4 regions of the Microbispora sp. CA-135349 genome follow, and region 2 is predicted to be linked to each of the others. Evidence: riboswitches for the same ligand, from Rfam matches in the RefSeq annotation. Region 2 holds a riboswitch; each other region holds the start of a gene.

Region 1 (7,301 bases), 4.1 Mb from region 2:
CGAGCTTGTCGCCGACCGCGTCCTTCATGAAGTGCTCGCAGGCCTGCATGGCCTTGCGCATCACGGCCTCCTCGCCCTTTTTGCCCATGATGCGGACGCGGCCGTCGGGGCCGGGGTCGGGCATGTCCACGCCGTGCTCGCGCATGCACTGGGCGAACTTGAGCTGGGCCTCCTGCCGGTCGACGGTGCCCGGCGAGGGCTTCGTCGTCGCGCCCGTCGCGGTGCCGGGGGTGACGCCGGTGGTGGTGCCGGGGGTGGCGCCGCCCGCACTGGCGATCCCGTCGTCCGCGGGGGCCGCGCCGCAGGCGGCCAGTGCCAGCGCGAGCCCGAATGCCGGGCCCAGGGCGCGCAGCGGTCGTAAGCGCATGGGTCGCTCCTTCTTTCCCGGGGCGTTCGCCCGGGACGGGGCCCAACTTCAGCGGAGGCGGTGCTAAACGCGGATAAGCGAGATCCGTTTATCCGCGGCTAACACCTCCTGCGCCAGTCTCGGAGCCGAGCGGGAGGTTGGAATGCGGGTGCTCGTGGTCGAGGACGAGGAACAGCTGGCCCACGCGGTCGCCCGCGGGCTGCGGCTGCACGCGATCGCGGTGGACGTGGCCTGCGACGGCCGGGAGGCGCTGGAGCTGGCCGCCTACGTCGACTACGACGTGGTCGTGCTCGACCGCGACCTGCCCGAGGTGCACGGAGACGAGGTGTGCCGGGAGCTGGTCGGCGCCGGCGGGGCGAGCCGCATCCTCATGCTGACGGCGGCCGGGCGGGTGCGGGACCGGGTCGGGGGCCTGTCCCTGGGCGCCGACGACTACCTGGTCAAGCCGTTCGCGTTCGCCGAGCTGGTGGCCCGGATCCGGGCGCTGGCCCGGCGCACGCCCCGGGCGGTGCCGCCGGCGATCGAGCGGGCCGGGATCCGGCTCGACCCCGCCCGCCGCACGGTCGTGCGGGACGGGCGTCAGGTGGCGCTGGGACGTAAGGAGTTCGACGTGCTGCACGAGCTGATGAGCGCGTGCGGCGGGCTGGTCACCCCGGCCCGGCTGCGCGCGAAGGTGTGGGACGAGCACGCCGGCGCCGGTACCGGCGTGCTGCGCGTCACGATCACCTCGCTGCGCCGCAAGCTGGGCGAGCCGCCGGTGATCGAGAACGTGCCGGGCCGGGGGTACCGGCTGTGAATCGCGTCCTGTCCTTGTGGGGCGGGCTCGGTCTGCGGATGCGGCTCACCCTCCTGTACGGCGGGCTGTTCCTCCTGGCGGGGTCGGTGCTGCTGTGGTTCACTCACCTGCTGACCGCGCGGGCGCTCAACCAGCGGTTCGTGGTGGCGGTGGCGTCGAAGGTGACCGGCGCGGGCGCCCCCGTTGCCGTCCCCGGCGGCAGGCTACCCGACGGCGACCTGCTCGCGCAGCGGGTGCGGACCAATGTCGAGCAGGGTGCGGCGGACGTGCTGAGCGACGTGCTCAGGTCGACGGTGATCGTCATGATCCTGGTCGGGGCCGTCGCGGTGGTGCTGGGCTACCTGGTGGCCGACCGCGCGCTGCGCCCGCTCGACCGCGTGACCGAGACCGCGCAGCGGCTGTCGGAGAGCACGCTGCACGAGCGGATCGCCCTGCGCGGCCCGCAGGACGAGGTCAAACGGCTCGCCGACACCTTCGACGCGATGCTCGACCGGCTGCACCGGGTGTTCGACGCCCAGCGCCGGTTCATCGCCAACGCCTCCCACGAGCTGCGCACCCCGCTGGCGGTCAACCGTACGGTCCTTGAGGTGTCGCTGGAGGAACCGGCCGCGTCGGAGGACCTCAAGGCGCTGGCCCGCGCGCTGCTGGGCACGAACGCCAGGTATGAGCGGCTGATCGAGGGCCTGCTCATGCTGGCGCAGTCGGAGCAGGAGGTGACCTGCCGCAGGCCGGTCGACCTGCGGCAGGTCGTCCGTACGGTGATGGAGCAGATCGACCTGCAGCCGCGACGCGGGAAGGTGGTCGTCCACGAGGACCTGCGCCCGGCGGTCGCGCAGGGTGATCCGCTCTTCCTCGAGCGCTGCCTGTTCAACCTGCTGGAGAACGCGATCAAGTACAACGTGCGTGACGGGGAGGTCTGGGTCCGGCTGCGGGAGGACGAGGCCGGGGTGAGCGTGACGGTGGAGAACACCGGGCCCCTCGTCCCGCCGTACGAGGTGGACGACATGTTCGAGCCGTTCCGCCGGCTCGGCGGCGACCGCGTGCGCTCCGCCCGGGGGGCGGGGCTGGGCCTGTCCATCGTCCGGGCCATCGCCGTGGCCCACGGCGGCACGGCGGAGGCGCTGGCCCGGCCGGAAGGCGGCCTGGCGGTGACCGTGCGCCTGCCCGGGTGATCACGGGTTGCGCGCGCCACGGCGCGCCCCTGGTGATCACGTGGCGCGGCCCCTACCCACCCCCGCCCGCTTGGCGCATTCAGCACCGTAAAATCTGACTTGGTCTAACTTGACCGGTTTGACCTGGTCTATTACCTTTTAGGCATCTCAGGGCGCACTTGCTCATCTCAATGGTCAAGAAGCCCTCCTCAGACCGACGCGGCCGGCCGATACCGGCCTGCCGCCCGGCCGCCGAGTCCGCGTCCGCGGAGCCGGGGACCCACCTCTCCTGGGGTGAATCGGCATGCCTGCCGTAGGGCGACTTCCAGCCCGAACCCGTCAGCTAACCCGGTAGGCGGCATGGAAGTAAGGGAGTTCGCCCCACCATGCACGTCCTCAACACCTGTATGCGCGCTGCCCTCGCGGGCGGGGCCCTCGCCGCCACCGTGCTGGTCGCGTCGCCGGCCGCGCACGCCGACAACCCGCACGCCGGCAAGGGCCCGGCGGCCTCGCAGTCCATGGCCGAGATCGCCTCCACGCTGCCCAAGATCAGCGCGGCGGACGTGCTGACCCTGGCCAGGAGCCAGGTCGGGATCAGCGAGAACGCGGCCGGCGGCGGAACCAAGTTCCAGCAGTGGTACATGTCCTCGCCCCGCGCCCGTGAGACCCTCGCCCGCGACGGAGGCACCCTGAAGGGCTACCTCAACGCCGCCTGGTGCGACATGTTCGTCTCCTGGGTCGGCGACCAGCTCGGCATCGGGCCCGTCATGGGCTCCGACGCCTACACGGTCGAGCACGCCCGCTGGTTCGCCGACCACGGCCGCTGGGGTCAGACGCCCAAGCCGGGCGCGGTGGTGTTCTTCAACTGGAACGGCAGCAAGGACATCGACGACATCGTGCATGTCGGCTTCGTCGTCAAGGACAACGGCGACGGCACCATCCAGACCATCGAGGGCAACACGGGCGACGGCGGCGCCGTCGAGACCCGCACCCGCCCCACCTCGCAGGTGGTCGGGTACGGCTACCCGATGTATCCCGCGGACGCCTCCACCACCGCCTCCGCCTGACGGCCCGGCGGTCCGGCACCGGACCCCGAAGCGCGCCGGTGATCCCGGCGCGCTTCGCCGTTCAAGGGAGGGACCGGAGTGCCGCCGGCCATCGCTGTGCACTCGCACGCCGCGACCCGCGACGGGTTCTCGAACGGGGCTGTCCGGCCGGGCCGATCAGAGCGAGGATCGAGCCTCCGGCAGACCCGGAGCGCGTCAGGTGGCCTCGCCCAGCTGTGCGGCCAGCCGCTCCAGGCCGCCCCTGATGAGCTGCCCGTACTCGTCGTCGCCGAGCTCGCCGATCAAGGCCCGCGCCTGCTGGAGATGCTCACGGGCGCGGCCTGAGTCGCCCAGCTTGCGATAGCACTCACTCAGGTTCAGGTGCAAGGACGGATACAGGCCGGCCACGGAAAGTGGCACCCCGGCCTGGGCCACCCGCTCGTCGGTGACGAGATCGGCGGCGGCAAGCGCACGCAGATCCCACATCAGCTCCTGGTGCACGTCGTCCTGCACGTCGGCCATTGAGTGGGCGAGGACGCAAACATGCAGCGGGTCGCCCTGTTCACCGCCGATGTCGTCCCAGATCTGTGCGAACAGGTCGCGGGCGGCTTCACGCTGACCTTGGTGGTGATGCAACTCCACCCCCTGGCCGATCCGGGTCATCGTCGGGTCGGTGGTCATGATCATCTCCTTTGCCGACGCGGGCGATCGCGGTCACCCTAGTGCCTGACGTGTCCTGACGACATGTTCCTGCGGGCGGCCGTCGCGGTGCCCGCGACGGCCCCGGTCAGGCGCCGACGTAGGCCGCGAGGTGCTCGCCGGTGAGGGTGGAGCGGGCGGCGACGAGATCGGCCGGAGTGCCCTCGAAGACGATCCGGCCGCCGTCGTGACCGGCGCCCGGACCGAGATCGACGATCCAGTCCGCGTGCGCCATGACGGCCTGGTGATGCTCGATCACGATGACCGACTTGCCGGAGTCGACCAGCCGGTCCAGCAGGCCGAGCAGCTGCTCGACGTCGGCGAGGTGGAGGCCGGTGGTCGGCTCGTCCAGGACGTAGACGCCCCCCTTGTCGCCCATGTGGGTGGCCAGCTTGAGCCGCTGCCGCTCGCCGCCGGACAGCGTGGTGAGCGGCTGACCGAGCGTGAGGTAGCCGAGCCCGACGTCGGCGAGCCGGTCGAGGATGGCGCGCGCGGCCGGCGTGCGCGCCTCGCCGGAGCCGAAGAACTCCTGGGCCTCCTCCACCGGCATCGCGAGCACCTCGCTGATGTCGCGCCCGCCGAGCTTGTGCTCCAGCACCGCCGCCTGGAACCGCTTCCCCTCGCACTCCTCACAGGTGGTGGAGACCCCGGCCATCATCGCCAGATCCATGTAGATGACGCCGGCGCCGTTGCAGGTGGGGCAGGCGCCCTCGGAGTTGGCGCTGAACAGCGCCGGCTTCACGCCGTTGGCCTTCGCGAACGCCTTGCGGATCGGGTCGAGCAGCCCTGTGTACGTCGCCGGGTTGCTCCGCCGCGAGCCGCGGATGCCGCCCTGGTCGACCGACACGACACCCGCGCCGGCGGGGATCGACCCGTGGATGAGCGAGCTCTTGCCCGATCCGGCCACTCCGGTGACGACGACGAGCACTCCGAGCGGGATGTCGACGTCGACGTCGCGCAGGTTGTTCGCCGTCGCGCCGCGGATCTCCAGCGTGCCGGTGGGCGTGCGCACCGACTTCTTGAGGGCGGCCCGGTCATCGATGTGGCGGCCGGTGACGGTGCCGCCGGCCCGCAGCCCCTCGACCGTGCCCTCGAAGCAGACCATGCCGCCCGCCGTGCCGGCGCCGGGGCCGAGGTCGACGACGTGATCGGCGATCGCGATCATCTCCGGCTTGTGCTCCACGACCAGCACCGTGTTGCCCTTGTCCCGCAGCCGCAGCAGCAGGCCGTTCATCCGCTGGATGTCATGGGGGTGCAGGCCCGTCGTGGGCTCGTCGAAGACGTAGGTGACATCGGTGAGCGAGGAGCCGAGGTGGCGGATCATCTTGACGCGCTGCGCCTCGCCGCCCGACAGCGTGCCCGACGCCCGGTCGAGGGACAGATAGCCCAGTCCGATCTCCACGAACGAGTCGAGGAGCTGCTGCAACGTGGTGAGCAGCGGCGCGACCGACGGCTCGTCCAGGCCGCGGACCCAGTCGGCCAGGTCGCTGATCTGCATCGCGCAGGCGTCGGCGATGCTGATCCCCTCGATCTTGGACGACCGGGCCGCCTCGCTGAGCCGGGTGCCGCCGCACTCGGGGCAGGTCATGAACTTCACCGCCCGCTCCACGAACGCCCGGACGTGCGGCTGCAACGCCTCCTTGTCCTTGGACAGCATCGACTTCTGGATCCGCGGGATCAGGCCCTCGTAAGTGAGGTTGATGTTGTCGACCTTGATCTTGGTCGGCTCCCTGTGGAGCAGGTCGTGGAGTTCCTTCTCGGTGAAGTCGCGGATCGGCTTGTCCGGGTCGAAGAAACCGGAGCCGCTGAAGATGCGGCCGTACCAGCCGTCGACGCTGTAGCCGGGGATCGTGAGCGCGCCCTCGTTGAGCGACTTGGAGTCGTCGTACAGCTGGGACAGGTCGATGTCGGAGGTCCGGCCCATGCCCTCACAGCGCGGGCACATGCCGCCGGTGACGTTGAACTCGCGCCGCTCCTTCACCGTCTTGCCGCCGCGCTCGAATTTGACCGCGCCCGCGCCGCTGATCGAGGCGACGTTGAAGGAGAACGCCTGGGGCGAGCCGATGTGCGGCCGGCCGAGCCGGCTGAACAGGATGCGCAGCATCGCGTTGGCGTCGGTGACGGTGCCGACCGTGGAACGGGGGTTGGGGCCCATCCGCTCCTGGTCGACGACGATCGCGGTCGTCAGCCCGTCGAGCACGTCGACCTCGGGCCGGGCCAGCGTCGGCATGAAGCCCTGTACGAAGGCGGAGTAGGTCTCGTTGATCAGCCGCTGCGATTCGGCCGCGATCGTGCTGAACACCAGCGAACTCTTGCCCGAGCCGGAGACGCCGGTGAACACCGTGAGCCGGCGTTTCGGGATCTCGACGCTGACATCTTTGAGGTTGTTCTCACGCGCGCCGTACACGCGAATCAGGTCGTGGGTGTCGGCGACGTGCGGCGTGGCCGACCGCGTGTCCGTCCTCGGGGCCATGGTCATCGTGTCTCCATATAAGTTTCAGGCGGAGCCGTCCTCGCGACCCGCGCCGGCGTCGCCTGACTGATTCAACCAGCTTCGAGCGGTACGCCCGGTTCTGTGCGCCCTGCGCGGGCCGCCGCGGAACCGGCGATGCGGCATGGCCGGCTCAGCGCAGCTCGTTGACGCGGATCAAGTTGCCCGCAGGATCGCGGAAGGCGCAGTCGCGAACCCCGTACGGCTGCTCGACGGGCTCCTGAACGACCTCGGCGCCGCCGGCCCGCAGCCGTTCGAAGAGGCCGTCGAGGTCCTCGGCGGCCAGGGTGATCATGGCGTAGGTGCCCTTGGCCATCATCTCGGCGATGGTGCGGCGCTCGTCGTCGGTGACGCCGGGGTTGCCGGCCGGCGGGTACAGGACGATGGACGTGCCGGGCCGGCCGGGAGGACCGACCGTGATCCAGCGCATCCCGCCGTAACCGACGTCGCCCCGGACCTCGAAACCGAGGGTGTCGCGGTAGAAGGCCAGGGCAGCGTCCGGGTCGTCGTGCGGGAGGAAGACCGAGTGAATCCTGACGTCCATGGTCGTCACGCTAGCCGCGGCTCGGCGAGTGGCGCTTCTCGATTCCTGACCGGCCTGGTCACCTGTTTCGCCACACAGGGCGGCATGCCCGCGGTCGCGTCCGCCGCCTGGCGCCGGTAGGTGCTGGGCGGCACGCCGACCAGCTCGGTGAAGCGGGTGCTGAAGGTGCCCAGAGACGAGCAGCCCACCGCGAAGCAGACCTCGGTC
Region 2 (7,301 bases):
CGACTGGCCGATGCGCTGGGCCTTCGAGGGCGTGGTCTTCGAGCCGTCGGGCGTGGACCACAGCTCGCCGGGCTCGTCGTTCGTGGTCGGCGGCCAGATCGTGCGCGAGGTGTTCGGCGCCCCGCAGCCGATCGGGCCGATGTACGCCTTCGTCGGCATCAGCGGCATGGCCAAGATGAGCAGCTCCAAGGGCGGCGTGCCGACCCCGGCCGACGCTCTGTCGATCATGGAGCCCGCGCTGCTGCGCTGGCTCTACGCGCGCCGCCGTCCCAACCAGTCGTTCAAGGTCTCCTTCGACCAGGAGATCCAGCGCATGTACGACGAGTGGGACACGCTGACGAGGAAGGTGCAGGACGGCACGGCGCTGCCGGCCGACCAGGCGGCCTACCGGCGGGCGTCGAGCACGGCCTCCCGGGTCTTGCCCGAGACGCCGCGGCGGCTGCCGTACCGGACGCTCGCCTCCGTCGTGGACATCGCCACCGGGCACGAGGAGCAGACGCTGCGCATCCTGCGCGCGTTCGACCCGGAGATCGCCGGGCTGGACGAGCTGCGGCCGCGGCTCGACCGCGCCCAGCACTGGGTGAACACCTACGTGCCCGCGGAGGAGCGCACCCAGGTGCGCGAGACGCCCGACAAGGAACTGCTCGACACGCTCGGCGAGCAGGAGCGGGAGTCGCTGCGCCTGCTGGCCGAGGGCCTCGACGAGCACTGGTCGCTCGACGGGCTGACCACCCTCGTGTACGGCGTGCCGAAGGTGCAGGCCGGGCTCGACATGGACGCCAAGGCGGCCACGCCCGAGCTGAAGGCGGCCCAGCGCGAGTTCTTCGCCCTGCTCTACCGGCTGCTCGTCGGCCGTGACACCGGCCCGCGCCTGCCCACGCTGCTGCTGGCCGTGGGCCGCGACCGGGTGCGCGAGCTGCTCGGCCGTGCCTGATCCCGGCGCCTGATCCCGGCGCCTGACCTCCTGGGAGCGGGCCGGACGGCATGGCCGTCCGGCCCGCGACCTGCTTGTCGCGACAAAGCGCGACAAGCAGGGGCAGGCGGGTCAGGGCAGCAGGACGAGCCGGCCGCGCAGGCCGCCCTTCCGCAGGCGTTCGTGCGCCTCGGCGGCCTGCTCCAGCGGATAGGTGCCCGCGACCCGCATGCTCAGCCGTCCCGCCTCGGCCAGCTTCGCGACGTGGCCGAGCTGGGCCGCGTCGGCGCGGACGAACACCGTCGAGACCCGGATGCCGCGCAACGGGATGGGGGCCAGCCCGGCGCCCACGGCGACGAACGCGCCCCCGTTGCGTACGGCGTCCAGCGCGGGCAGGCCGACGACCGCCGCGTCCACCAGGCCGTGCGCGCCGCCCGGAACGACGGCCCTGACGGCCGCGGCCAGATCGGTGCCCCTCGGCACGAACCACTCCGCGCCGAAGTCCCGGACCAGTGCCTCGTCGGCGGGCGCGGCGACCCCGGCGACCCTGATCCCCCGTGCGACGGCCAGCTCCACGAGATAGCCGCCGACGCCCCCGGCCGCTCCCGTGACGACCAGGGTCTCGCCCGGGGCGAGCCCGGTGGCGTCGAGCGCCTGGACGGCGGTCAGCGCGTTCAGCGGCAGCGTCGACGCCTCCGGCGCGGCCACTCCCGCGGGCGCGGGCGCGACGGCCGTCTCGTCCAGGACGACCAGGTCCGCCTGGGCCTTGAACCGGTCCGTCAGGCGGTCCGACAAGCCGATGACCCGCTCGCCGGGCTGCACGCCCGTCACTCCCGGACCGACCCGGTCGACCACGCCCGCCACGTCCCATCCCAGGGCGTGCGTCTCCAGATGCGGCATGAGCCCGTTGTCGGCGAGGGTGCCCGCGGCCGTGAGCAGGTCGACGGGGTTCACGGCGGCCGCCTCGACCCTGATCCGCACCTGTCCCGGCCCCGGCTCCGGCTCGGCCGCGTCGACGATCCCCACGGTTCCGTCCCGTGCCACCAGTGCTCTCATGAGTTCCTCCTTCCGGTGTGCCAAGGAGCGTAGGGAGGCCTACTCTCTTCTGGTAAGTAGGCACCTAAAAGTGCGTAAGTGACGCGGAGGAAAGACATGCCCACGCAGACGGCGGCCGAGCAGCGGGAAGAGGCGCGCCGGCGGTACAACGCGTACGTCGCGGCCTGCCCGTCGCGGCAGCTGCTCGACGCGCTCAGCGACAAGTGGGTGAGCCTGGCGCTCACCGCGCTCGCCGACGGCCCGCGGCGCTTCAGCGAACTGGCGAGGACGATCGCGGGCGTCAGCCAGAAGATGCTCACGCAGACGCTGCGGACGATGGAACGCGACGGCCTCGTCTCCCGCACGGTCACTCCCGCGGTGCCGGTCCGGGTCGACTACCGGCTCACGCCCCTGGGTGAAAGTCTCATGCCGCTGCTGAAAGCGATCAAGAACTGGGCCGAGGTCCACATGGAGGATGTCGAGGCGGCCCGGGAGACGTACGACCGGCGGGCCGACTCCGCACCTTGACGACCTTCGTGGCAGGCGTTTACCGTCCCTGAAGGGTGGGCCGACGAATCATCGTCGTGGGGGAGGGCGGACGATGGGTGTTCCCGAGGTCGTCTACCGAGGTGGCAATCCCGCCTCGGACCTTGACCGTGCCGGTCTCACCGAAGAGGACCTGCTTCTCCTCGCGGAGCTGGCCAAGGGTGTGACAGCCGATCGCGTGGGCCGCAGTCTCGATGTCAGCGGCCGCACCGTGCGGCGCCGGCTGCGGGGCATCTGCGACCGGATCGGCGTCGCGACCGCGATCGAGGCCGTCGCCTGGGCGGCACGCCGCCGTCTCATCTGACCGCGTTCCGCCCCACGCCCTCGCTTCGGGACGACTCCGTCGGCGACCCGGTTCCACCCCACGCCCTCGGTTCGGGACGACTCAGTCGGCGACCCGCACCGCTCCCGCGAACGGCCGCCCGGCGATCCTCGCGATGTGGATGACGTCTCCCGTGCGCGGCGCGTGGATCATGTAGCCGCCGCCGATGTAGATGCCCACGTGGTGCAGGTCGGAGTAGAAGAACACCAGGTCGCCGGGGCGAAGCTGGTCACGGGAGATGTGCGTGCCCGCCGTCCACTGGTCGCCGGTGTAGTGCGGCAGGCTGACGCCGACGGCCTGGTAGGCCGCCATGACCAGACCCGAGCAGTCGAAGGAGCCGGGCCCCTCGGCGCCCCACACGTACGGCTTGAGCTGCTGCCTGAGCGCCCAGCGCGCCGCCTGGGCCGCCTTGCCGTCGCCCACGATGGGGAACGACATCCTGCTGCGCGTCTCGCTGCCGACCGTCCGGGAGACCTGCCGGTAGAGGCTGCTCTCGGTCTTCTTGATCAACTTAGTGATCTTGTCACGCCGGGAGTCGAGGCCGGTGAGCAGTTTCTTGACCTCGGCCTGCCGGGCGGAGGCGCTCTGCCTGGCCCGCGCGGCGGCGTCCATGGCCTTGGTGACCTCCGCGACCTCCTGGCTTCCCTGCAGCTCCAGGGCGTACGTCGTGGTGGCCTGGTCCAGGTAGTCCCTGGGGTCGCCGTCGCCGCCGATGAGCGCGAGGGCGCCGCCGAGCCCGTTGGTCATGTAGGAGTGCTGTGCGAGAGCGCTCGCCTTCTGCCGGCGGACCTCCAGCTCGGCCTCGCTCTTGGCGAGGTTCTTCTTGGCGAGCTCGGCGGACCGCTCGGCCGCCTTCAGGCGCACGCGCTCGCCGTTGTACTGCTCGGTGAGGCTCTCGATCTCGGTGTAGAGGCTCTCGACCTGCTCCGTGAGCTCCTTGAGGCTCGGCTTCGGGTCGGCGGTGGCGCGGACCACCGGGGCGCCGAACGTGATCGCGGTGAGCGCGACGCCGACGAACGCCAACCGGCGGATTGCACCCGGACCGGCCGTGCCGGATCCGGACTGTCGGCCGCGGGCGTGCCTGCCCGCCGACCGTCCTCCACGCATGCGCAACCGAGCTCCTCTCCCACATGCGCCCCGGGGCGGGCCCGCGTCATCGGGACGGGACCGCTCGGCGGGGCGCTACTGAGCGCCTACCGGGTTAGCTGACGGGTTCGGGCCGGAGTAGCCCTACCTTGACGGATTCACCCCTTGACGATCTGAGATCGAACCGATCCTGATCCTGCAGTTGGGTCCCCGGCTCCCCTCCGCACGCGGTGCTTCGAAGACTCGGCGCCCGGCCGCCGTGAGCGTGCACGATGACCGGCATCGTCGCAGGACGATAGTGCACGGCGAGTTCTTGCTCAACCAGAACTCCGAAACCCGTCTACGTTTGACAACCGATTGATCACAACCGGGTCACGAGTTCGGCACTGGTACGTCCGTGTTCACCTGGGTTTGAGCGCATCTGAGTCTTTGTATTGGCTGCTGGGGCTCGCGGGAAAAATGGGACGAACCGGAACTGCTGCCGCCGAGCGGGCGGGTCGTCCGTCCGTATCCTGGCGGCTACGTACAGTCAGGCCCCATGTCGAGTGTGGCATTTGGGTATGACCGTTATCCGTGATGCCGCTGGACGCCGACGGTGAGGATCGCCCGTGGTCCGGCTAGGCTGGCCGCTCATGGAGCAGGTCGCCGCGCAGACGCCCACCGGAGAGGGCGCCACCGCCGTGACGGTGCGCCGGGCCAGGACGCCCGACGTCCGGGCCATCCGGCGCCTTGTCGACGCGTACTCGGGAGTCGGTCCCCGTCTGCTCAAGAAGAGCACGGTGACGCTGTACGAGGACGTCCAGGAGTTCTGGGTGGCCGAGATCGGCGGTCAGGTCGTCGGCTGCGGCGCGCTGCACGTGCTGTGGGAGGACCTGGCCGAGATCAGGACCGTGGCGGTGGATCCCGCGGCGCGCCGCGGGGGAATCGGCCATCAAATCGTCGCGGCGCTCATCGAGACCGCCAGGGACCTCGGTGTGCGGAGGGTCTTCTGCCTCACCTTCGCGGTCGAGTTCTTCGCCCGGCACGGTTTCAGGCCCATTCAGGGCACCCCGGTCTCCCCCGAGGTGTACGCGGAACTGCTCGCGTCGTACGACGAGGGCGTCGCCGAGTTCCTCGACTTGGAGCACGTCAAGCCGAACACGCTGGGGAACACCCGAATGCTGCTGCACCTCGATCGCCATTGATGAACGCCGGTTTGTGATCTTTGACGCCGATTGTCGGCCCCTGCAAAGGTGACTGTTGATACACCTGTCGCTACTTTTAGCAATATCAGCGTGTGCTACAGACGTGCGGCGCATGCGTCTTCGAAACGAGGTGACACGGTGAGCACCGGACAGCCGCCGTACCCCCAGGACGAGTCGGACGGAACGCCACCGCCGTCATCGAGCCCCGGGTACGGCACGGACAGACCCGCCCAGGACTACGACCCCGACGTCACGGTCGTCAGCTATCGCCAGCCCGGGCAGACGGGCCCGCAGCAGCAGCCCGGCTATGACCCCGCCCAGGGCGGTTACGGCCAGCAGCAGGGCTACGGGCAGCAGCAGTACCCCCAGCAGGGGTACGGCCAGCAGCAGTACGGTCAGCAGGGCTACGGCGCCCAGCAGGGCCAGCAGCAGGGCTACGGCCAGCAGCCCGGTTACGGCCAGCAGCCCGGTTACGGCCAGCAGCAGGACTACGGTCAGCAGCAGGACTACGGTCAGCAGGGCTACGGCGCCCAGCAGAGCCAGCAGCAGGGTTACGGCCAGCAGCCCGGTTACGGCCAGCAGGACTACGGTCAGCAGGGCTACGGCGCCCAGCAGGGCCAGCAGCAGTACGGCCAGTCGTCCCAGGGTGGCTACGGCCAGCAGCAGGACTACGGCCAGCAGGCCCAGCAGCAGTACGGCCAGTCGTCCCAGGGCGGTTACGGCCAGCAGCAGGACTACAGCCAGCAGCAGGACTACAGCCAGCAGGCCCAGCAGCAGTACGGCCAGTCGTCCCAGAGCGGTTACGGCCAGCAGCAGGGCTACGCGCAGCAGCAGTACGCCCAGCAGGGGTACGGCCAGCAGCAGTACGCGCAGCCGGATCCGCAGCAGGGTTACGGGCAGCAGTACGGCCAGCAGGGCTATGGCCAGCCCGGCTTCGGCCACCCGTACGCGGCCGCGGGGCCGATTCCGCCCGGCGCCCCGGCTCCGCTCGCGGAGTGGTGGCAGCGCCTGGTCGCCCGCCTGATCGACGGCGTCATCGTGGGAATCCCCTTCCTGATCCTCAACGGTGTGATCTTCGCGGTCGTCTACTCCTCGGCCAGCATCAACCTGAGTACCGGGGCCGTCACCGAGGCCAGCGGCCTCTTCCTCGCCACACTGCTCGTCTCGATCCTGAGCGGGCTCGTGATGGTCGGCTACGAGTTCCTCATGCTGCGCTCGCGCGGGCAGACGCTCGGAAAGATCGCGATGGGGATCAAGGTCGTCCCGATCGGCGGCACTCTCGACGGCGGCCTGCCCACCGACGTCGTCGCCAAGCGCGCCGGCGTGATGTGGGGGCCGCAGTTGGTGCGCTGGATTCCTCTCATCGAGTATCTGGCGGGCGTCTTCGCGTTGGTGAATGCGCTGTGGCTGCTGTGGGACAAGCCGCTGCACCAGGCGCTGCATGACAAGGTCGCCCGCACCGTGGTGGTCAAGGTCAAGTAACGACTGCGGACGGGGCCGATGGAACCGACCATCGGCCCCGTTTTTGTATGCGATCGCTATGGCGTCCTCCAGCCGCCGGCATCCGGCTGTGACGGAAAATCCATGCGGGGCCGCCCGGGCATGCCATGCTTGGGTTCACCGTCCCCGAGAGGTGCCCAATGACCGTGAGACCGCCCCCCGGCGCCAATCCTTAAGGTTCGCCTTCCCGCCCCCGTCCGGGCCATATCCGCCCACGGACGGCTTAAGGAACCGCCAGGGACGCTTATGGGGCCGTATGGAGCCGCACGGGCCCTTATGGTGCTCCCGGATGCCCGCCCGCTCTACGCGGCGCAGGCGGCGTCCGTGGAATGCGGGGCATCGTTTGGCCGGGCGAAACTCGGACGCCGGGCCGCCGGGGACGTCCGCGTGATTGTGTCCCGCTCCTTTTTCGATCTTCAGGCCGCCGCTCGTCGATCTTGATCGAACCGGCCGGTCCTCTCTTTTTACGAGGCTTCCGGGCCATGGCGATCTGCTTGCGCGTATATCCTCACAAGGCGTGCGTGCCGTACGAGAAGGGTCTCGTGCCCCTTGTGAAGATCCGGCTGTCGTGACGCGGGCTCCTCGTTTCACCGGGCTCTACAACGGTCGTACGTCCCCCGTCCGGCCTTTTCCAGAGGGCCTGTTTGCCGCTTCGCGCTCGCCCGCCCGTACGTGTTCGTCCTGGTCGGCGAGCCGGTCACCTGCGGCTGCGGCA
Region 3 (7,301 bases), 1.7 Mb from region 2:
ACGTGCCCGAACTGACCGTTATCACCAACTCCGTCCAGGTGGCCGACGTCTTCCACCGCGCCGGTCGGCCCGACCAGACCGTGGTGCTCGTGGGAGGCGTCCGTACCCCGTCCGACGCCCTGGTCGGCCCGGTGGCCGTGGCGGCGGTCCGTTCCCTGAACGTCGACACGCTCATGCTCGGAGTGCACGGGATGAGCGTCCGGGCCGGCTTCACCACGCCCAACCTGCTGGAGGCGGAGACCGACCGCGCCCTGGTCGCGGCCGCCCAGCAGCTCGTGGTCCTGGCCGACCACACCAAGTGGGGAACGATCGGTATCAGCACGATCGCCGCTCTCGGCGAGGCCAACGTGGTCGTGAGCGACGTGAGCCTGCCCGAGGAGGCACGCACCGCGTTGTCGGAGAACGCCGGCGAGCTCCTCCTCGCCGATCCGTCCGGCGAAATCGGGGAGACCGGTGAGACCGGTGAGACCGGGGGAACCGAGCTGGAGACCGCACTGTGACACCGGGCCGAACCACGACACCGGACACGCTCACCGGACGCCCGGCAGCAGGTTGCGACACCGACACCACCGGGACACCGACACCGCACCGTGAAGCTGGAGACCGCTCTTGAAGCGCACCATCACCCATCTCGCCGACGGCCGTGAGCTGATCTACTTCGACCGGCGTGACGACGCCGATCACAGCGCCGCCGACCCCCGGGACCTGCCGCCGCGTCCGCTCGCCTCCGAACTGCGCTACGACCCGCTGATGGACGAGTGGGTGGCCGTCGCCCGCCACCGCCAGACCCGCACCCATCTGCCGTCCGCCGACGAATGCCCGCTCTGCCCGGGCCATCCCGGCTCGGAGATCCCCTCGCCGTACGAGGTGGCGGTGTTCGAGAACCGTTTCCCGTCGTTCAGCTTGAACACGGGCGCGTACGAGCAGGTGGGCGGCCTCAGCGAGGTGCGGCCGGGGATCGGGCGTTGTGAGGTGGTCTGCTTCACCTCCGACCACGACGCGTCGTTCAGCTCCCTGAGCGACGAGCAGGCCGAGCTGGTCGTCGAGGCGTGGGCCGACCGCACGGCCGAGCTGTCCTCGCTGCCCGGCGTGGAGCAGGTCTTCTGCTTCGAGAACCGCGGCGCCGAGATCGGCATCACGCTGCCGCACCCCCACGGCCAGATCTACGCCTATCCGTACGTCACGCCGCGCACGCGCCAGATGCTGGACGCCGCCGCCCGCCACCAGGGCGGCAACCTGTTCGCGGACGTTCTGGCCGCGGAGCGGAGAGGACCGCGGGTGGTGGCCGCCAACGAGCACTGGACCGCCTTCGTCCCTGCCGCCGCGCGCTACCCGTTCGAGGTGCACCTCTACCCGCACCGTCAGGTGCCCGACATCCCCGCCCTGTCGCCGGAGGAACGGTCGGCCTTCGCTCCGCTCTACATCGAGGTGCTGCGCCGCCTGGACGGGCTGTTCGGCGTCGTCATGCCGTACGTCGCGGCCTGGCATCAGGCGCCGGTCGTCTTCCGGCGCGACATGGCCTACCTCCACCTCCAGCTCTTCACGATCCGGCGCGCGCCGAACAAGCTGAAGTATCTCGCCGGGTCGGAGAGCGCCATGGGCGCCTTCGTCAACGACGTGCTCCCGGAGGAGGCCGCCCGGATGCTCCGCGAGGTGGTAACGGCTTGATCTCCGGATGGTTGCGACTTGGGTGGCAAGCGCTGTTTCTTTACCACTAGTATCCCTGGCACCGGTTGTCACAGCCGGTAGGCCTAATCCCGGGCGCCCCGCCCGGGAACCGGGGACCCAACCACGCACCTGGGGTCAAGGCAGTCGCCTGCCCGGGCTCCTCCAGCCCGAACCCGTCAGCTAACCCGGTCGGCGGATGGAGAGGAGTGGGCTCTGCCCCGCGCGTTCCCCCTGGCTGCCGGCGTGCTCAGCGCCGCCGTCTTCGTGTTCGGCGCGGCCGTTCCGGGCGCCGCCGATCCCAGACCGACGGAGAAGCAGCTCAAGAAAGAACTGTCGGACCTGCGGAAGAAGGTCGACCGGCTGATCGGCGACTACAACGCCAAACGTGTCGCACTCGCCAAGGCCCGCGTCGAGGAGAAGGCGGCGCGCGGCCGGCTGGCCAAGGCGGAGGCCGACTACAGCGCCGCCAGGGACGCCGTGCGGCAGATGGCGGGGCTGCGCTACCAGGCCGAGAGCGCGATGGTGCTGCCCGACATGAACACCGCCGCGCTGAACTACCAGCTCAAGGAGGAGCAGGCCGCCAGGCTCACGCGCTTCGACCAGGTGCGCGCCGAACGGCAACGGGCCGCCGAGGCCGCCGAGACGCTGACCGAACAGCTCAAGTCGCAGGCCGCCGAGGTCGCCGGACAGCGCGAGGACGCCGAGGATCTCATCGACGAGATCAAGGACAAGCTCGACGCCCTGATCCCCGTCGCCCCGGGCAAGCGGTCGGGTGGTTCGTGGGCGCCGGAACTGCCCGGCGGCTCCGACAACATCACGCCCCGGATGCGGCTCATGCGGGCCGAGGTCGGCAAGTACTTCGATCTGCGGTTCCCGGTCGGCTGCTACCGCGCCGAGGACAGCGGCGAGCATCCCCTGGGGCGCGCCTGCGACTTCATGATGAGCTCGGGCGGCGCCATGCCCTCCCCCGAGATGAAGGCGCTCGGCGACAGCCTCGCCGCCTGGGCCATCAAGAACGGACCGAAACTCGGCGTCATGTACGTGATCTGGCAGCAGCGCATCTACAACCTCGGCCATCCGGGCTGGCGGACCATGTCCGACCGCGGCGGCATCACCGCCAACCATTACGACCACGTCCACATCTCGATGTACTGAGCCCGCAGGCCAGCAGGGCGGATCAGACCTACGACGTGTGATCTCCAGCGTCTCCGCCGGAGGAACGGCCTTTTTCATCAGGCTCTCGGCCGCGTAATTCGGGCCACCATATGACGATGCCGAATGGAACGACGAAGATCAACGTACCCGTGCTCGTCAGTAAGGAGTCCGCGAGGGACGCCTTGTCGGCGAAGAGGTGCGCTCCCGCTGTAGCGACGTAACCAGCAGCCCACCACAGAGCGAGACGCATCAAAGCGCGGCGGCGAATGCGGGAGTCCGACACGTCCGGATTGTATGTGCGGGCCGGGACACTTTGGAGGCACATGACGGTGGGAAACGCCGGCACGCGACGACAACGAACGAGAGCAGGGATCATTATGGGTGATATAGGCGGACAGAACCGTCAAGGAGCTACGATTCCGGTGTTTCAGCTTGATGATCGTGAGAGAGGCCCGTGACGCGCCTGAGCAGACGACCGCTTGCGTGGGCGATCGTCGTACTGGTTGTCGCGGTCGCCGGAGGCGTCGTGTTGATCCCGCGGCTGTCCGGGCCGGATTTGCCGGGCACCGCCTCAGAACAGGTCATCTCGGTCGATTCTTCGACGCGTACGGCGCTCACGGCAACGGCTGACCACTTTCTGGAGACAGACCCCGTCCGCAACGAAGGCAACTATCTGGCCGCTGCCCAGTCGGTCTTGCATCCCCGTATGTTCTGCGAGGAGGACCTCATCGAGGTTCGCCGGAAAGATGCTCGCCTTCTGGTCGGACTTGTGGCCCGGTGCGAGGAGTTGGCCCGCTCAGGTGACAAGCTCGTCAGCGGCACCGGCTATTGCGTGCCGCTGCTGTTGACGATGGAGTCGGTGAACGGACGCTTCGCCGTGCGGCACGTCGATGAGCCGGCGGACGGCGCCGAGTACGCGTCTTCGACGCGCGCTCTGTTTTCCCCGGAGGGCGCACCCCGGGCAATAGAGCTGGCCGGCGCCGGGTGGGACATGGAAAACAGCATCTACCCTGAGGCGCGCAGAACTTTCGGCCTGCCGCCGGACGCCAGAGTTGTGTTGTCCTGACCCTGCATCGCCTCCGCCGAGCTTCCGGCACGTGAGGCACGGCAGCGAAGCACAGCAACAGGACCTCACAGCCCTTCACACCGGCACCCACCAGCACACGCCCGAGCAGGCCGCGGAGTTGCCCCCATGGTGTCCGGCTCCCGATCGCACGGGTGATGCGCCGGCAGGCGCGGAAGCTTCAGGGGGACGGATCAGATCTCGATGTACCGAACCGCCGGTTCCAGGCCTCTGCCGGACTTCTCAGCCGCTTCTGGGCCGGCCCCCTCGCCGAGCGAGGCGGCCGGCCCGTTCCGGGTCAGGCCGGGAGCTGCTTCTCGTTCCAGGTGTAGTAGATGTAGGTGCTGCCGGGCCCGGTCATCGTGCCGTAGACCTGCCAGAAGCTGTTGGCGCCGATCGAGTAGCGGAAGACCTTGTCCCCGGGCCGGTCGTCCACGAACACGCTCTGCGTTCCGTTATTCCAGATCCGCACCTCGATCGTGAATGTCGAGGTGTCCGGGATGTCGAGGCAGACCTCGTACGTGTACGCCAACGAACCGCCGATGTTGTAGCTGTGACCGTCCACCGCCGGCCGCTCGACGTTGGTGGGGACGTAACTATTCACAACCCGCGTGTACCCGCCGGTGGAGCAGTCGACTGTGGGGGCTGCGGACGCGGGACCGATGCCGGTGAGCGTGGCGCCGAGGACGCCGGCGGTGACGGCGAGAACGGGGATGGTGCGCTTCATGCCTCTCCTCATCCGTGCAGTAACCCTCCGACCAAGTAGTTGAAGGCTGAACTGATTCTTACTCGATTGCCACTTATGAACAAGTCCAAGTAGGAAATTCATACATATTCGAGTCAAGCCGGTCACGTTCCGCCCTTCACCAATGAACCCGGTCAACTTGTTCTCGGCGCTCGTGCGGATCGAGCTATTGTCCTTGCGTGAACGGAGATCTCTCACCGGCAGCCGACCGACGGGCCGGGCGTCGTTCGATCGAGCGCCGGCACGCGAGGAGAGCAGAGGCGGGAATTCTCGTGATCGGGCCCGTGCGGTGATCAGCGATGGGGTGCGCGTCTGGTGTCTGCGCCATGCCGAATCCGAGAACGTCACCGCCGGTCTTGCCGGGGCTGTTCCTGCGGCGCCTCTGACGGCACGCGGGCGTGAGCAGGCGGCCGTGGCGGCCCGGGTTCTCGCCGGCGAGCCGATCACCGGCGTTTATTGCAGCAGCTCGGCAGGCCGGGCTCGAACCGGCCGGAGTCCTCGTTTCGCGCCTCGTCCTGCTCGAATCACGGCCGGGAACCTCCTGGCCGGCGGGTTCTAATTGAGGTGACTACGCGCCGCCGGCCGGGCAGGATGCCCTGATGACCGACACACGTATCGATCCCCCTGTCACCGCGGACGAGCGCACCATGCTGCGCGCCTGGCTGGACTGGCATCGCGAGACCCTCGCGGTGAAGTGTGAGGGCCTCACGGAGGAACAGCTCCGGCTGCGTTCGGTGCCGCCCTCCAGCATGTCGCTGCTCGGCCTCGTACGGCACATGGCCGACGTCGAGCGATCCTGGTTCCGGCGGCGGCTGAACGGCGAGGACCTGGACGGCATCTACTACAGCGACGACGACCCCGACGGCGAGTTCGACAACGTGGACACCGCGTCCGCGGAGGAGGCCTTCGCGACCTGGCGCGAGGAGATCAAGCACGCACGGGCGGCCGAAGCGGCCTGCGCCGACCTGGACGTGATCGCGCGGACCCCGACCCGCGACGGCCGCCACAACTCGCTGCGCTGGATCATGTGCCACATGATCGAGGAGTACGCCCGCCACAACGGACACGCCGACCTGCTGCGTGAGCGCATCGACGGCGTGACCGGCGAGTAGCCCGGCTGCCGGCGGAGCCCAGCCGGACAGGCACGGCTCAGCCGGACAGGCGGACCGGGTTGACGAGGTCGGCGTAGATGAGAAGGCCTCCCATCACGACCAGCAGGGCCGCCACGACGTACGTCAGCGGGAGCGCCTTGGCCACGTCCACGTAACCGGGGACGGGCCGGCGGCGCACCCGCGCGAGAGCCCGCTTCAGGCCTTCCCACAGCCCGCCCGCGATGTGCCCGCCGTCGAGTGGCAGCAGCGGAATCAGGTTGAACACGCCCACCGCGAGGTTGATCCCGGCCAGCAGGCGGATGAAGATCTCAATCTTGTTCTCGACCGGAATGTCCAATGCGGCGATCTCCCCGCCGATCCGGCCCGCCCCGACGATGCCGATCGGCCCGTTCGGGTCGCGCTTCCCGCCCGAGAACGCGGCGTTCCACACGCCGACCATCTTCTTGGGAATGTTGACCATCGCGACGGCGGTGCGCTCGGTGAGGTCCCACATCTGCCCGACGACGTAGCCGGGGCCCTTCTTCTCGACGACGGTGGTCGGGCTCACGCCCAGGAAGCCGACGTTCTTGTCGACCTTGCCGGGGTCGGTCAGCGAGGGCATGTCCTGCGCGATCAGATCGATCCGCACGTCGATCCGCCGCCCGCCCCGCTCGATGCCGAGCGTCGTCGCGCCCGCGCCGTGCTGCCGGATCAGGCCCTGAGCCTTCTCCCAGTTGGTGACCGGGGCGCCGCCGATGGCGACGATGCGGTCGCCGGGACGCAGGCCGGCCTTCGCGGCGGGCGTCAGCGGATCGTTCTCCCTGCAGTCGCGGTGCTGCTCCGCCTGAGCGGCCGGGATGGCGCACTTGGACACCGAGGACACGACCGGGGTCTGCTCTTGCACCCCGAACCCCATCATCACGACGGCGAACAGCACGAACGCGAGCACGAAGTTCATCGCCGGGCCGCCGGTCATGACGATGACCTTCTGCCACCAGGGCTTCCGGTAGAAGACCCGGTTCTCGTCACCCGGCCGGATCTCCTCCGAGGCGACCGCCCGCGCGTTCTCGATGAGGCCCTGCCAGGGACCGGTGGAGACGCTGCGCAGCTTGCCGGGCTCGTCGGAGGGACGCGGCGGGAGCATGCCGATCATGCGGATGTAGCCGCCGAGGGGGATCCACTTCACGCCGTACTCGGTCTCGCCCCGCCTGCGCGACCACATGGTCGGGCCGAAACCGACCATGTACTGGGTCACCCGGACACCGAAGAGCTTGGCGGGCACGAGGTGCCCGATCTCGTGAAGCGCGATCGAGAGCAGCAGACCGACGAAGAAAATCACGAACCCGGCCACAGAGAGCCAGCCCATCAGCGCGTACCCCCGAGTCGGAGAAGGTGCCCTGGCAGATGAAGCACCTTTCGAGCGTAGCCCACCCGCACGAGAGCGAAGACTTTTCCGGCGCGGGTTCGGCTTGCCCGCCTGTGACCGATTGGGGACACTTCGTTGACAGTACGCAATTGGTCGATCACCCTTTGAGAGACGTCCAGAGGGGAGCATCTTGATCCGGATCCTGGTGGCCGA
Region 4 (7,301 bases), 3.8 Mb from region 2:
TTGTGGTCGGCACAGAACAGGACCAGCGGCGGTTCGAGGGACACCGACGCGAACGACTGGCAGGCGAAGCCCACCGGTTCGCCGTCGTCGAGGCCTGTGACCACGGTCACGCCGCTCGCGAACATGCCCAGCGCGCGCCGGAATTCGGCCGGCGTCGGCGGCGCCGCCCCGGTGAACTCGGGGTCGGCGGGTGCAGCGGTCATGGACTCACCTCGCGTACGTGTCGATGCCTCAGGTAACGAACTTACAAACCCCCTTGTGTGCGACTCGCAGGGGGATCCCGGTCAGCGGAAGGCGCGTACGGGCGGAGTCGCCGTCCGGGCAGGTCACCGGACCTGCCCGCGCCGGTCTCGCCGGTCACGGAACCGATGGGCATCGCCCGGCCGGCCGACGGGGGCCACGTCGTCAACGGCCGGTGGCGGTTCTCGTCGGACACCGGCCGCTGCGACTGGATCTTCCTGGGCGGCATGCTCGGCGACGCCGGGGGCGAGACGGCCGACCGGTGCGCTCGATGAATTCGGCGAGGGGAACGTGGCGAGGCCGTCAGGACTGGGCGAACAACTGGTCGTAGGCGCCGGAGTGCCGGCAGCCGGCGGCGCGTCGCCGCCGCGCTGAGGCGCGTAGGCCGGATCGAGCATGGTCATTACCGTGTCGAGCCGTGTCCACGACTCCGGCAGCAGCCGCGTCGCGAGATGAGTGGACAGGTAGGCGGCGTGCATCAGCGTGCGTGTGCCCGGCACCTCGGCGAGCCCCAGTCGCGCGCGGAGCGACTCGGGCAGCGACGCCACGACGACGGCGCTGGCCGTGGGCCCGGCGAGCGCCCTGCCCGCCGCCCACACGGCCGGCCGGTCCCGTAGCAGAGGGGGTGGGAGCGGGCACCTGCGCGAACAGGCGGTCGAGGATGATGTGGACCGCTTCGGTGTTCTCCAGCCGCTCTTCCACGGCGCGCGCGTAGTAGCGCCAGAACTCCCGCATGGTGGGCGGCAGCTTGCCCCCGTAGGGGTCCATCAGGGCGAGGAACGCCCGGAACTCGGCGTACAGCCGGTCCAGGGCGGGGCCGTCGAGGGACTCGCCGCTCAGCCGGCACATCGTGACCGTGGACTCGAACAGCGTCGCCACCACCCAGGCGCGCGCCTCGGAGTCGGCGGCGTTGAACGGGCGGCCCTCCGCGTCGATACCGGTGATGCGGGCGTGCATGCGGTTGAGCCGGGCCGCCTCCCGCTGCCGCACCTGAATGTCGGGGTCGACCATCCGCTGCGCGCTGAGCACGGTGTTGCGCAGCCGCCGCCACGGGTGCGCGACGAAGGTCGAGTTGGTGATCAACGCCGCGCCGATCTGCGGGTGCGCGGCCTCCAGGACGATGGCCCGGGTCGCCACCAGCCCCCAGCGTGCCTGCCGGGTCAACCGGTGGAGCATCGATCCCGGGCCGAGCGGATCGGCGTCGGTTCCGGCTGCTGCTGCGTCGCTCATCGACATCCCTTTCCCGTAGGGGCCGGTGCCCGTACGCCGCCGAGCCGGCGCTCGCGCCGCCGGTAGGCCTCCAGGCACTCCCAGAAGTGCTCGGCCCGGAAGTCGGGCCACAGCACCCGGGGGAAGACCCATTCGGCGTACGCCACCTGCCACAGCATGAAGTTGGAGATCCGCTGCTCTCCGGAGGTGCGGATGACGCGGATGGCGCGCCGCACCAGGCGCAGCAGGACGTCGACCTCGGGGGCCGGGCGCCGCCAGTTCTCCGTTGAGAAGGCGTAGAGGCTCAACCACTCGACGCCGGCCGTGTGCGCCGCCTCGATGACGTCGATCACGGCGGCCTCCGCCGCCCGATGCCCCGCGGTGCGGGGCAGCGACCGTTGCGCGGCCCACCGGCCGTTCCCGTCCATGACACACGCCACGTGATGAGGGATGCCTCTCACACCCGTTCGTCGCGATCCCCTCCCCAGGTTCGGGAGGGAGGAGGAGGGTGATCCTCTCCGGAGACGGACTCTTTCACGTAGGGCGATTGATCGACTACTCAACGTCGGTAGCCGTGATCCTTACCCCGGCCCGACGGGCCCTAGGGTACGCCGACGCCATCCCGGCCGCGGCAGCTCGCATCGGCGCAGGTAAAGACGCCTTTTGTCCTGTTTACACCATTCTGGTGCGGTGTGTACCTTTAGGTGCCACGGCAATGGGTACCGGCGGTCTCCGCCTTCTCGTGTCCGTTGCCGTGTCGTTGCCCGGTCCACGCGATCAGGATGATCGCGCGGCCGCCGAATCCGCGTCCTGCGGAGCCGGGGACCCATTTCCTGGGGTGAATCGGGCGCAGCCCCCAGATGCGTCCGTAGGGCACTTCCTGCCCGAACCCGTCAGCTAACCCGGTAGGCGGCATGGAAGCAAGGAGTCAACCCCGTATGCCCACCCATCGGCTCTCCCTCGGCCGCCGGCCCTCCCGCCGGCGCCTGCGCTCCGCCCTCGCGGCGGCGACCCTCGCGGTCTCGGCCGCCTCGGCCAGCGTCACGGCGGCCGTCGTCCTGTCCGCCCCGGCCTACGCCAACCCGCACACGTACGGCCAGGACGTCTCCGGCTACGAGGCCGACCACGACTGGGTGAACAGCCGCGCGCAGTTCGGCTTCATCAAGGCCACCGAGGGCACGTCCTGGGTCGACTCGTCCTTCCCCCGGCACTGGCGGGAACTGGCCAAGAAGGGCATCGTCCGGGGTGTCTACCACTTCGGTCATCCCTCCAACGACCCGATCGCCGAGGCCGACCACTTCCTCGGCGTGGTGAACGCGCAGCCGAGCAAGCCCGGCGACATCCTGGTGCTCGACCTGGAGACCACCGACGGCGAGTCGGTCGCACACGTCAACAAGTGGGCCAAGACCTGGCTGGAGTACGTGACGGCCAAGACCGGGACCAGGCCGATGTTCTACAGCGGCTGGAACTTCGCGAACGAGTACGGCGGCGGCCTCGGCCAGTACCCGCTGTGGGTGGCCCACTACAGCAAGGCCCCGGGCGACATCACGCCGCCCGCCGACTGGAAGTCCTGGGCGATCCACCAGTACACCGACTCGCCCATCGACCAGAACGTCTCCGCGCTGACGCCCGCTGAGCTGCGCGCACTCGGCCGGCCCTGATCCGGCCCTGATCCGGCGCTGATCCGCTCTCGTGGCCCCGGGCACGTCCCGGGGCCACGACTCGCGACTCAGACGACCGCGCCCGATCCGTCGCGAGTGACGGGCCTGCGGCGCGGGGCGGCGGGAGCGGGCGGCGGCTGCGAGGTGCGCCTCTCCAGCGCGATCGCCACCGGCCCGGCCACGAACGACGACGACAGCGTGCCGACGATGATGCCGATCAGCAGGGCGACGGCGAAGTCGCGCAGCGAGTCGCCGCCGAACACCGCCAGCGCCGCCAGGATGAACAGCGCCCCGAGCCCGGTGTTGACGGTGCGCGGCACGGTCTGCAGGATCGCGGTGTTCACCACCCGGTGGAACGGCTCCCCGCGCCGCACCGGCCACAGCTCGCGCACCCGGTCGAAGAGCACGACCTTGTCGTTGACCGAATAGCCGATGATCGTGAGCATCGCGGCCAGGAAGACGCCGTCGATCGGCTTGCCGAGCCAGGCGAACGCGCCGACGACGACGGCCGCGTCCACGAACAGCGCCGCCACGGCCGCCGTGCCGAACGTCCACCGGAACCGCAACGCCAGGTAGACGAGCTGCGCCGCGAGCGCGACGGCGAGCGCGATGAGCGCGTTGCGGCGCAGTTCCTCGCCGAGGCTCGGCCCGATGAGCTCGTCGCGCTGCTTGGTGACGTCGCCCACGCGCCGGTCCAGCGCCTCCTCCATGCGGACCACGTCGTCGGCGCTGATCTGCCCGGTGCGCACCGAGATCGCGTCATCCGACCGCTGCACGACGGCCGAGGGGAACCCGGCGTCCGCAACCGCCTGCCTGGCCGTCGCGACGTCGACGGGCCTGCTCGTGCCGAACTCGACGATCCGGCCGCCGGTGAACTCGACGCCGTAGTTGAGGCCACGGGCGACCAGCCCGGCGCCCGCCAGCACGAGCAGCCCGGCCGCGACGGCGAGCCACAGCCGCCTGCCCCGCATCAGGTCCGGGTCACGCCGGGTCAGCCAGGTCCTGACCCGGCCGATCGAGCCGAGGCCGGACGCCCGCGGGCCGATCCTGCCGATGAGGGCGGCGGTGAGCACCCGGGTGATCAGCATCGCTGAGACCAGCGAGGCGAGCACGCCGATGGCCAGCGTCACGCCGAAGCCCTTCACCGGCCCGGACGCCAGCCAGAACAGGAGCCCGGCGGCGAGCAGGGTGGTGATGTTGGAGTCGGCGATCGCGCTCCAGGCGTTCTTGAAGCCACGGTCGAGGGCCGCCTTGAGGCCCCGGCGTGGCGCCTCGCCATACTCCTCCCTGGCCCGTTCGAAAACCAGCACGTTGGCGTCCACCGCCATGCCGATCGCCAGGACGAACCCGGCCAGGCCGGGCAGCGTGAGCGTGGCTCCCATGGCCACGAGCCCGGCGTACGAGATCAGGCCGTAGCAGGCGAGCGCGACCGCGGCCAGCACGCCCACCAGGCGGTAGACGACGCCGATGAACAGCGCGGTCAGGATGACCCCGACGATGCCGGCCTTGGCGCTCGCCGCGATGGCGTCGGCGCCGAGGGTCGGGCCGACCGTGCGCTGCTCGACCAGTTCCAGCGGCACCGGAAGCGAGCCACCCTTGACCAGCACCGCGAGGTTCTGGGCCTCCTGGGCCGTGAACGACCCGGTGATCTGCGTGGTGCCGCCGGGGATCCCGGCCTCGCAGGCCACCGTTTCCGCTACTTGCGGCGAGGAGATGACCTCGTTGTCGAGGACGATGGCGACACGGCGCTTGTGGTCGCCGACCGGCGCGCAGGCCGCCTTTCCGGTCAGCTCACGCCAGGGGCCGGGCTCCCTGAAGTCGATCGTGACGAACCAGCCGGGGCCCATCTGGGGGTCGGTGCGCGCGGCGGCGTCCGTGACGCCGGCGCCGCTGAGCGCGACCGGGCCGAGCTTCAGCTTCTGGCCGCTCTCGTCGGCGATCGCGTCCTTGTCTCCGTCCTCCGCGGGACCGAGCACGGAATGGAAGTTGAGCTGCGCGGTCTTGCCGATGACCTTCGCGGCCTCGCGCGGGTCGAGCACACCGGGCAGTTCGACGATGATCCGCTTCTCGCCGGAGCGGACCAGAGTGGGATCGACGACTCCGAGGGCGTCCGCCCTGCGCCGGAGCACGTCGAGGGCACGGTCGGTGGCGTCGGCGTCCGCCTTGACCGTGGGGGAGTCCTTCGTCTCGAAGACGAGCTGGGTGCCGCCGCGCAGGTCGAGGCCGAGGCGCGGGGCCATGGTGAGGGCGAGCAGCAGTGAGGTCGCGATGACGGCGAGCGCCGCCACCGCGCGCCACAGGGGCGCACGGGACATGAAGCCTCCACAGGCGTGACGAACTGGGAAAAGGTCTCAGTACGCCGTGGAGGGAGGAGCGCGGGCCGTAGCGGCCCGGCGCGGGCACTGGGCGGGCGGGCCGTCGTGGTGCGGCCCGGCCCGGGTGACCCGGGTGCCGCCGCGCGGCGCCGCCGGATTGGGCAGCACGACCGGCCCGCCGGACACGCCGGGGCCGCCCGCGCCCGCCTGGACGCGGGACGGGTCGCCGTTCGCGGGCCGCGTGGCGTGCGCCGGAGCGCAGGCCCGGACGTCCGTGAGCCGGGCGCCGTCACGCGCCGGGGACCAGGCGCGGGCCGCCTGGCGCACACCGCGTGTCCCGGCCGCCGGACGGACCGGAGCGAGGTGCGGGCCGGCGCCGTGTGGGAAGGCGCCGTGTGGGAAGGTGCTGTGCGGTGCGGCCACGCGATGCGGCGTCTCCAGCGCGGACGCGGGCACGCCGGCCGCGGTCAGGAAGATCGCGTGCAGCAGGAGCAGCAGCGCGGTGGTCAGCCTGCGTCGCACGATCCCTCCCTCCCACGCGACCCGGTCTTGCGGGCCACCGTAGCGGCTTCCGCGCGGGCGTGGCGCATGCCGTGCCGCATCCCCTGCCGGTAGGGACATGCCGCACGGGAGGGAAGGGGAAACGCACCCGGGCGTACGGGAACGGCGCCGGAAAACGGGGTACGCATCACGAATGCCGGGAATCGGGCGCGCACCGAACGTCACAAACGGGCAGCGGGAAACGCAGATGACCGTTTCGCGAAGGTGGGTTATGGTCGGTCTCATGGCGACCTCACGACGTGGCATGTGCGGGTCCACCGCCTTCACGTTGGTGGTGGGCCTGCTGATGCTCGCCCTCGCACTGGTCGCATCCACCCCCGCCTGGTACGGCGGCGATCCCGCTCAGCGCACGCCGCAGGGCGCCACCGAGCTGTGGACGATGGGAGCGTGGACGCCGCAGTCGGCGACCCTGCCCACCGGCGGCGCCGGTCCCGAGCACCTGCCGTTCCCGTTGCGGCCGCGCAACGCGGCGGTCACGGTGGCTCCCGTCTACGCACCGATGCCCGCCCGGGCCCACGAGGACATCGTCCTCAGCCCGCAGCAGACCGGGCACCGCACCGCCGGCTCACGCAGTCCACCACAGGTCCGCTGACCAAAGCCCGCTCGGAGCCCGCGGGAACCGCGGCACCGTCACGGCCCTCGTCGTCGCGCGCCTGATCCATGTCCGGCCATGCCGGATCGGTGCGCCGGGCGACCGGGACCGGTGACGCGCGCCGGCGTCCGCGCACCCGCTCACGCCCACCCGCACCCCGCCACACCGCTGTCCCGCCGTGCCCGTCGGCACGGCGCCGTCGGCGTGTCCCCGTGGGGAGCGGGTCGTCGTGACGCCGCGCTCCGAGCGGAGCCCCCGGCCGCCGCCACGCGGGCCCGCCCGCGTACTCATCTCGTGCACCGGCACCGGTGCGTCGAGGCGCGCACGCTCGCGCGCCGACTCATCCTTCACCTGGAGTGATGCCGCTTATGGCAGAGATCAGGTCGCCGCGCCTCCTCATGGAGGAGTGCCGGCGGTACACCGCGCAGCTGTCCGAGCTGCGCATGCTCCTCGAGGAGCGGCTCCACGCCGCCCGGGCCGAGCTGGCCCGGACGCGCGATCCGTACGACGTGGCGTCGTCCGTCGTGGCACGCCCGTCCGCCGCGCGCGTACGGCAGGCGCGTCTCGACGTCGCCGCGATCGAGGCGGCGCTGGAGCGGATGGACCGGGGCCTGTACGGCACCTGCACCCGATGCGAGGCGTTCCTGCCGCTCGACCGGCTCCGGCTCGCGCCGCACGTGCAGCAGTGCGCGGCCTGCGCCGGCGAAGCCCGGATGACGGCAT

Evidence for each region. A riboswitch is a leader RNA that binds a small molecule or an ion and turns the genes downstream of it on or off. The one in region 2 is predicted to bind cyclic di-AMP.
Region 1: linked by a shared signal. The riboswitch ahead of ACQPZZ_RS19580 (CHAP domain-containing protein) and the one ahead of ACQPZZ_RS38430 (NlpC/P60 family protein) in region 2 are both predicted to bind cyclic di-AMP.
Region 3: linked by a shared signal. The riboswitch ahead of ACQPZZ_RS30440 (coiled-coil domain-containing protein) and the one ahead of ACQPZZ_RS38430 (NlpC/P60 family protein) in region 2 are both predicted to bind cyclic di-AMP.
Region 4: linked by a shared signal. The riboswitch ahead of ACQPZZ_RS21085 (glycoside hydrolase family 25 protein) and the one ahead of ACQPZZ_RS38430 (NlpC/P60 family protein) in region 2 are both predicted to bind cyclic di-AMP.

What each region holds. Positions count from the first base shown of each region.
Region 1 is NZ_CP192001.1:4,196,363-4,203,663, reverse strand. Features, by position in the region: gene ACQPZZ_RS19595 (hypothetical protein) at 1-367, opposite strand, end outside; gene ACQPZZ_RS19590 (response regulator transcription factor) at 510-1,163, shown strand; gene ACQPZZ_RS19585 (sensor histidine kinase) at 1,160-2,335, shown strand; cyclic di-AMP (ydaO/yuaA leader) riboswitch at 2,555-2,686, shown strand; gene ACQPZZ_RS19580 (CHAP domain-containing protein) at 2,701-3,381, shown strand; gene ACQPZZ_RS19575 (hypothetical protein) at 3,577-4,041, opposite strand; gene ACQPZZ_RS19570 (ATP-binding cassette domain-containing protein) at 4,148-6,538, opposite strand; gene ACQPZZ_RS19565 (VOC family protein) at 6,684-7,094, opposite strand; gene ACQPZZ_RS19560 (helix-turn-helix transcriptional regulator) at 7,100-7,301, opposite strand, start outside.
Region 2 is NZ_CP192001.1:8,338,433-8,345,733, reverse strand. Features, by position in the region: gene lysS (lysine--tRNA ligase) at 1-934, shown strand, start outside; gene ACQPZZ_RS38445 (NADP-dependent oxidoreductase) at 1,046-1,969, opposite strand; gene ACQPZZ_RS38440 (winged helix-turn-helix transcriptional regulator) at 2,066-2,476, shown strand; gene ACQPZZ_RS38435 (LuxR C-terminal-related transcriptional regulator) at 2,550-2,798, shown strand; gene ACQPZZ_RS38430 (NlpC/P60 family protein) at 2,880-3,839, opposite strand; cyclic di-AMP (ydaO/yuaA leader) riboswitch at 3,992-4,145, opposite strand; gene ACQPZZ_RS38425 (amino-acid N-acetyltransferase) at 4,535-5,086, shown strand; gene ACQPZZ_RS38420 (RDD family protein) at 5,225-6,568, shown strand.
Region 3 is NZ_CP192001.1:6,632,732-6,640,032, forward strand. Features, by position in the region: gene ACQPZZ_RS30430 (DeoR/GlpR family DNA-binding transcription regulator) at 1-500, shown strand, start outside; gene galT (galactose-1-phosphate uridylyltransferase) at 610-1,668, shown strand; cyclic di-AMP (ydaO/yuaA leader) riboswitch at 1,739-1,877, shown strand; gene ACQPZZ_RS30440 (coiled-coil domain-containing protein) at 1,912-2,823, shown strand; gene ACQPZZ_RS30445 (hypothetical protein) at 3,278-3,889, shown strand; gene ACQPZZ_RS30450 (hypothetical protein) at 4,185-4,613, opposite strand; gene ACQPZZ_RS30455 (histidine phosphatase family protein) at 4,756-5,190, shown strand; gene ACQPZZ_RS30460 (DinB family protein) at 5,231-5,743, shown strand; gene ACQPZZ_RS30465 (M50 family metallopeptidase) at 5,781-7,088, opposite strand; gene ACQPZZ_RS30470 (response regulator transcription factor) at 7,279-7,301, shown strand, end outside.
Region 4 is NZ_CP192001.1:4,509,164-4,516,464, reverse strand. Features, by position in the region: gene ACQPZZ_RS21105 (flavin reductase family protein) at 1-203, opposite strand, end outside; gene ACQPZZ_RS21100 (hypothetical protein) at 369-515, shown strand; gene ACQPZZ_RS21095 (oxygenase MpaB family protein) at 544-1,470, opposite strand; gene ACQPZZ_RS21090 (undecaprenyl diphosphate synthase family protein) at 1,467-1,877, opposite strand; cyclic di-AMP (ydaO/yuaA leader) riboswitch at 2,235-2,376, shown strand; gene ACQPZZ_RS21085 (glycoside hydrolase family 25 protein) at 2,388-3,110, shown strand; gene secD (protein translocase subunit SecD) at 3,179-5,425, opposite strand; gene ACQPZZ_RS21075 (hypothetical protein) at 5,462-5,947, opposite strand; gene ACQPZZ_RS21070 (hypothetical protein) at 6,210-6,578, shown strand; gene ACQPZZ_RS21065 (TraR/DksA family transcriptional regulator) at 6,947-7,301, shown strand, end outside; gene ACQPZZ_RS21060 (rod shape-determining protein) at 7,300-7,301, shown strand, end outside.